DNA from 3 places in the Rahnella sp. Larv3_ips genome. Region 1 is predicted to be linked to each of the others. Evidence: predicted binding sites of a transcription regulator. Region 1 holds the regulator's gene; each other region holds the start of a gene.

Region 1 (2,273 bases):
TCACTTTGCTTTTAACCCCGTCAATTTTGAGGATTTTATCTGGATTAAAAGCACACGAAGGCGATACCACTTAAAAAGATTGCCCGATAAACTTATTCGTCAGTTAAGAAGGCGAGCAGAAGCATATTCTCCGCCTCACGAGTTTGCTATTATCAGCACTATTATTGCCTGCAATGTAGGGCTTATCATTGAGAACAAGAGGTTAGACATCTTATGGCCGTAGTAGGAATCTTCTTTGGATCCGATACAGGTAACACCGAAAACATCGCAAAAATGATCCAGAAACAACTGGGTAAAGATGTTGCTGAGGTGCATGACATTGCGAAGAGCAGCAAAGAGGATCTGGAAAAATTCGATATTTTGCTGATCGGTATTCCAACCTGGTATTACGGTGAAGCTCAGTGTGACTGGGACGATTTCTTCCCAAGCCTGGAAGAGATAGATTTTGAAGGTAAGCTGGTTGCGCTGTTTGGTTGCGGCGATCAGGAAGACTACGCAGAATATTTCTGTGATGCGCTGGGCACCGTGCGCGACATCATTGAGCCACGCGGCGCGGTGATTGTGGGTCACTGGCCAACCGAAGGCTATCACTTCGAAGCATCCAAAGGTCTGGCAGATGATAAACATTTCATTGGACTGGCTATTGATGAAGACCGTCAGCCGGAATTAACCAATGAGCGCGTTGACGCCTGGGTTAAGCAAATTACTGAAGAATTGAGCCTTTCAGAAATTATTGGCTAAAAACCCTGTTGGCCCTGAGGATTTATTCTACAATTAAAGGGCCAAACTATTACTGAAATTAACAATTTAGCCACAACAAAATTGTTACTTTCGGTGGTATCAAGGTACACTGAGTTCATCTGTTTTTTCTATCGATCAAGTCGTTGCATTGTCTTATGTGACTGGCATTTAGTGATCTTTATTAACAGGCTATCGTTTAGGGGATCGGCACACTTCCGTTAAAAGAAGGATCCTAATCGAAGAATTTTGTGCCGCTGATGCCACAGGCTCCATGCCTCAACTTGATTAGCACATAGTAACAGGACTGAATCCGCATGACTGACAACAACACCGCACTGAAGAAAGCCGGCTTAAAAGTCACGCTTCCGCGCCTTAAAATCCTGGAAGTGTTGCAAGCGCCGGAAGGTCATCACGTTAGTGCGGAAGATCTGTACAAACAATTGATTGATATGGGTGAAGAGATTGGTCTGGCGACGGTTTACCGCGTTCTGAACCAGTTTGATGACGCCGGTATCGTGACCCGCCATAACTTCGAAGGCGGCAAGTCCGTGTTCGAACTGACTCAGCAACACCATCACGATCACCTGATTTGCTTAGATTGTGGCCGTGTTATTGAATTCCGCGACGAATACATTGAAGGTCGTCAGCGCGAAATTGCTAAAAAACACGGTATCAAACTGACCAACCACAGCCTGTACCTGTACGGCCACTGTGAAGCAGGCGACTGCCGCGAAGATGACTCTTTGCACAATGACAAACCTGCGCAGTAATCTGCCGGGCTCGTTGATATCGACCTAAAATTAACCGCTGAAAAGCGGTTTTTTTATGCCCGTTTATCAGCGATGAAAGACATAAAAAACCCCGGCAAGCCGGGGTTTTCTGTCTCACCTTCAGGGATTGACGAGGTTTACTGCACCGGCGCAGGTGAGTTATTGGCTTTAATTTCCTTCCAGATTTTTCCACAATCGGCGGCGTAAGCCTGCCCGTCTCCGGTTTTGCGTGCCGTCAGGCAGCGCTGGTAATCCAGCACGCGTACCGTTTCCTGTTGTGCAAACTGCTGGTGAGCTTTCTCTTCCTTCAGAACGTTAAGAACCGCCTGGCAGGATGCAAGTTTGTCCGGCGAGCCTTCGGCAGTGTTGATGCAGGCGCTGTAAGCCTTGCGCAGTCTGGCATCTTCAGCCTGCCCTGACGTCTGGGAACAACCGGCCAGCAATAAAGACGTGGTCACGATCAGCAGTAATTTATTCATCGACATAGTGACCTCAGAAAATAGTGAATGGAGCGATAACGATAAATTTCACATCTTTTTCATCCTGGAAGATGTTGCCGTAACCACCGCCCCAGCTCGGAATATCTGAATGGTTGTCATACTGGGTGTAATGCAATTTGAACAACGTGCCTTTGGCGCGCCCTTCCTGAAGGGTGTAAAGCGCATCCAGACTCCACGCACTTTCTTTCAGACGCTGGCTTTGGTCATAAACTGCATTGGTGCTTGGCTTGGCATCCCATGCATAAACATAGGAACCGCCGAC
Region 2 (2,273 bases), on a different contig from region 1:
AGGTGAAAAACCGCCTTTTTCGCTCAGATAAAGCGATTCACACGCGGCCTGTGCATTACCTCCCGCAAGCGTAGCACCGGTCTTGCGGCGAGGCAGTTCTTGTCGGTTTATCTGTGATATTCCCGCCTAAAATTCAACATTCATACAATGTTCATAAAATAATCACTTTATTTTCGTTTTGTGATCGTTCTCAACCTTGATTGCAACGAGAGAAACGAATAAGGTTTCAAAGAGTGGGGTATACCAAAAATCTTAAATCTGATCGCTCCACAGACCATCACTAACCGCGATAACGGAGAACACAGCGTTAACAGCATGGCATGTTCAAAAGTACGTCGTAATGAAGGAGGGAATGAATGTTAACCCGAGATTTTCTGCGTAACGCAGATTGTAAGACAGCATTCGGCAGCATCGACGAATCGATGTTATTAACCTCCGAACAACGCGCCGCCTCACTCGATTGCACGCTGGCGAGACGCCCTGACAACAGTCCTGTGTGGATTTTTGGTTATGGCTCGCTGATGTGGAACCCGGTCTTCGACTCGGAAGAGGCACGGCCTGCCACTCTGCACGGTTATCATCGTGCATTCTGTTTACGCCTGACGGCAGGGCGCGGCACCCACGCGCAGCCGGGACGTATGCTGGCGCTGCGTGACGGCGGCCAGACGACCGGCCTGGCATTCCGCCTGCCGGAAGACAAGCTGCACGAGGAGCTGGAGTTGCTGTGGAAGCGTGAAATGCTCACCGGCTGTTACCGCCCGACCTGGTGCGAACTGGCGCTCGATGATGGGCGCATCGTCACTGCGCTGGTATTTATTATGGATCCCTCGCACCCTCAGTACGAAGCGGACACGGATTATCAGATCATTGCGCCGCTGATCGCCAGGGCGAGTGGCCCGTTGGGCACCAACGCGCAATACCTGTTTGCCCTTGAAAAAGAGCTTGAGAGTTACGGTATGCGCGATGACTGCATGAGTGAACTGGTGAAGCAGGTGCGTATGTTGCTGGCGGTGTCTCCCGGCTTCGATGTGCCCGGCCTGAGCTGACGCTGTTGTTTACGTTTTGCAGGCTGCGTGATGTCCCTACGCAGTCTGTTTTCCTTCCGCATTATTTATTCCCCTGATTTCAGTGAATTACCCGCCTGACGAATAATAAAATTCCTAACCCACAATAAATAACCTTTTTAACATCCTGTTTACCCTGAGGTTATTACACCGAAGTCGGTTGCAATTAGAGTCCCGATCAGCATAATTCAAATCGTTTTGATAATTATTACTATTACCATTTGAACTTTTCAGGGAACTCTCATGCATACTGAAAGTGAAATTTTTCACTCTTCTGTTTCACCGTGTACGCCTGTTTTTAAACGCAAAATGTTACCCGCCGTCATTTCTGCTGCGCTGGGAATGCTGACGCTGCCTGCCTTCGCGGCGCCTGCGACCGCACCGGCGAAAGAGGGTGACACCATCACCATCAGCGCTGCACCGCAAACTTTCACACCGGGCGGCAACGACACTGTTCCTGCTTACCTCGACGGGCAGATCGCCAACGGCGGGCGTCTGGGGATCCTCGGCGAGCAGGACGCCATGAATGTGCCGTTTAACGTGGTGAGCTTTACCGACAAGCTGATTCAGGATCAGCAGAGCCGTACGCTGGGCGATGTGCTGAATAACGATGCTGCGGTGCAAACCGGCTACGGTTATGGCAATTATTCAGAAACGTTTGTCATCCGTGGTTTTGAACTCTCCGGCGATGATATTTCGTACGGCGGCTTGTACGGCGTACTGCCACGCCAGATCTTGCCAATGGAATTTGCCGATCGCGTGGAACTGCTCAAAGGCTCCAGCGCCTTCCTCAACGGCGTACCTCCGGGCGGCACCGGTGTGGGCGGGAACGTCAACATTGAACCAAAACGCGCCACGGATACCGCAATTAACCGCGTATCGGTCGATTACACGTCGTCTTCCCAGGTAGGCGGCGCAGTGGATGTTGGCCGCCGTTTTGGTGATAACAACCAGTGGGGCGTGCGGGTTAACGCCGTTCATCGCGAAGGAGAAAGCGCGATCGATGATGAAAAACGTCGTTTAACGCTTGGCTCTCTCGGGCTGGACTACCGCGGCGACCGCTTTCGTTCCTCACTGGATTTCGGCATGAGCAAAACCAGTGTCCACGGCGGGCGTCCGGTGGTGTATCTCGGCAAAGCCACTAAAATCCCTGACGTGCCTTCTGCCACCGGCAATTACGGCCAGCAATATGCCTCGACCGATATGGAA
Region 3 (2,273 bases), 400 kb from region 1:
TTCAGGCCATCACTCCAGCCATTGCCCATCAGCGCAGCCTGAATCGCCAGCATTCCGACAGAGGTGATCGCGGCGACCACGCCGGACCACATCATCAGGGTCTGATTTCTTTGCAGTAACATCCCCGAAAAGCCGGCAGGCGCCAGCAGGGAGCAAAACACACTCAACCCGAAAATTTGCATCAGCGACGCAAAGTGGGCAAACCGGCACAGGACGAACAGTGCAGTCAGGCTCATAACTTATTTAACGGTAAAACTGTAGTTACCGTGGGTTTTATGACCGTCAACTGACACCACGTTCCACGACACCGTATATTTGCCGGATGTCAACGCATCAGGCAGAGGAACGACTGCCTGGGTATTGTCATTGGCAGCCAGTGTCATCGCGCCGGTTTTAACAGCTTTTTTGGCGGCGTCTGCCAGGGTGATTTTGCTGAAGTTCGGTTCGATACCTTCACTGAACCCAAGAGAGAGTTCGGTCGGGCTGGCAGTCAGAACGGCGTTCGCAGCGGGAGTTTGGGTTTTAAGATGTGCATGCGCGAGGGCTTGCTGTGAGATAAATCCGCTCAGCAATACGGCTGAGACTGCCATGGCACGGCAAAGAGAGGAGGTTTTTTTCAACACGATAGTTCCTTGGCTTGCGTAATGATGAATTTATAACGCCGCCACTTTATCGCAATCCCATGTAAAACGTTTGTCATAAATGCATAAAAAAACGCAGAAGCCGGAGCATTCTGCGTTTTATGACCATCACAAACCGGGTTTATACGGCCGGGGCTTGTGCCGCCATGGTTTTAAGATCTTTATCGACAAAGAACAAGCCGTTGCCGGTGTTGCTGACCAGAGCCAGCTTATCGAGAACAGATTTGAACAAGGTTTCTTCTTCATGCTGCTCTGCCACATACCATTGCAGGAAGTGGAAGGAAGAATAGTCTTTCAGCGTCATCGCCAGATCGGCCAGTTCGTTAATTTTTTGTGTGATCAACTGCTCATGCTCATAGGTCTGCATGAACAGATCAGACAGGGATTCGAAGCTGACCGGCGGTGCGGCGATAGCGCCCAGCAGCGGCAATGCACCTGTATCACTGACATATTTGAACAGGCGGTGCATGTGATCCATTTCTTCCATCGAGTGCTTTTTCAGAAACGCTGCCGCGCCTTCGTAGCCTTTGTCACTGCACCATGCACTCATCTGCAAATATAAATTGGCTGAATAAAATTCAAGGTTCAGCTGTTCATTAAGCTGATCGATCATTTCTTTTTTAAGCATGATGCGGCTCCATAAAATAATTAAGGCAGGCGGATGTGTTTATTTACCCGCATTATGCCCGTATCAATACAAAATAAGAACAGCCAATTCACATTATTATCCATACAGGCAACATTTAAAAATAATTCATTGATATATATGTACTTATTTTTATCGTAAATATCCAATAATGATAACCATTCACAACTAAATGTATATTAAAAAGAATCATTCCTATTCGCGAAATTAATTAAAAGCATGTTGATGAATATAATTATCACTTCCATAACCTGAATAGTTCTTATTTACTTAAATTGCATTTAACGAAAATGGATTTTTGAGCGGAACATAAAAGTGAGGCAACGACGTTCACCCCGACGATGTGCTCGGGTACAATGCGCGCAAATGAGATGCACGGGAGGTTGCAATGAGTATCAATCTGGCAGAAATCAGTAAAGATGAGATGGATCGGATTAACATCGATCTGGCGGCTTCAGCGGTCGCTTTCAAAGAGCGTTACAACATGCCCGTTGTGGCAGAAATGGTAGAACGGCAACAGCCTGAACATCTGCGCACCTACTTTCGTGAGCGTGTGATGCATTATCGCGGGGAATCCCATAAATTCTCCCGTTTACCTTATGAACCGAAGCAAAAGTAACGCAGCTTTAGGCAAACGGGAGGGGAAAGCGATTACCGGCGGGTGGCGAATTGCTGGTTGGTACGAATCAGCTGATCGAGGATCCCAGGCTCATCAAATGAGTGCCCTGCCCCTTCGATAATATGAAGTTCAGCTTCCGGCCAGGCTTTCGCCAGGTCCCAGGCGTTTTGCACCTGACAGGCCATATCATAGCGACCATGTACGATCACCGCCGGGATATGCCGGATACGGTCAACGTTACGTATCAACTGGTCATCACTGTCTAAAAAGCCAAGATGCGTGAAGTAATGGTTCTCGATGCGGGCGAAGGCCAGCGCAAAGTTATCCTCACCAAATGACGCCGAACCTTCCGCAGGCAGAAGCGTGA

Evidence for each region. Region 1 encodes Fur, which represses iron uptake genes when iron is present. Its sites were predicted from a motif close to ATAATAATGAGAACNACTATCAA; they were not measured.
Region 2: ED901_RS05270 (TonB-dependent siderophore receptor) is a predicted target of Fur. The motif match lies at 1,263-1,285, and genes of this name have one in related genera.
Region 3: ftnA (non-heme ferritin) is a predicted target of Fur. The motif match lies at 1,433-1,455, and genes of this name have one in related genera.

Annotation. Positions count from the first base shown of each region.
Region 1 is NZ_MJIB01000005.1:404,519-406,791, forward strand. Features, by position in the region: gene fldA (flavodoxin FldA) at 214-741, shown strand; gene fur (ferric iron uptake transcriptional regulator) at 1,056-1,511, shown strand; gene chiQ (ChiQ/YbfN family lipoprotein) at 1,649-1,990, opposite strand; gene ED901_RS10680 (OprD family outer membrane porin) at 2,004-2,273, opposite strand, start outside.
Region 2 is NZ_MJIB01000004.1:611,354-613,626, forward strand. Features, by position in the region: gene ED901_RS05265 (gamma-glutamylcyclotransferase) at 357-1,046, shown strand; gene ED901_RS05270 (TonB-dependent siderophore receptor) at 1,308-2,273, shown strand, end outside.
Region 3 is NZ_MJIB01000005.1:6,818-9,090, forward strand. Features, by position in the region: gene copD (copper homeostasis membrane protein CopD) at 1-236, opposite strand, end outside; gene copC (copper homeostasis periplasmic binding protein CopC) at 240-626, opposite strand; gene ftnA (non-heme ferritin) at 763-1,269, opposite strand; gene ED901_RS08620 (DNA polymerase III subunit theta) at 1,676-1,906, shown strand; gene pip (prolyl aminopeptidase) at 1,939-2,273, opposite strand, start outside.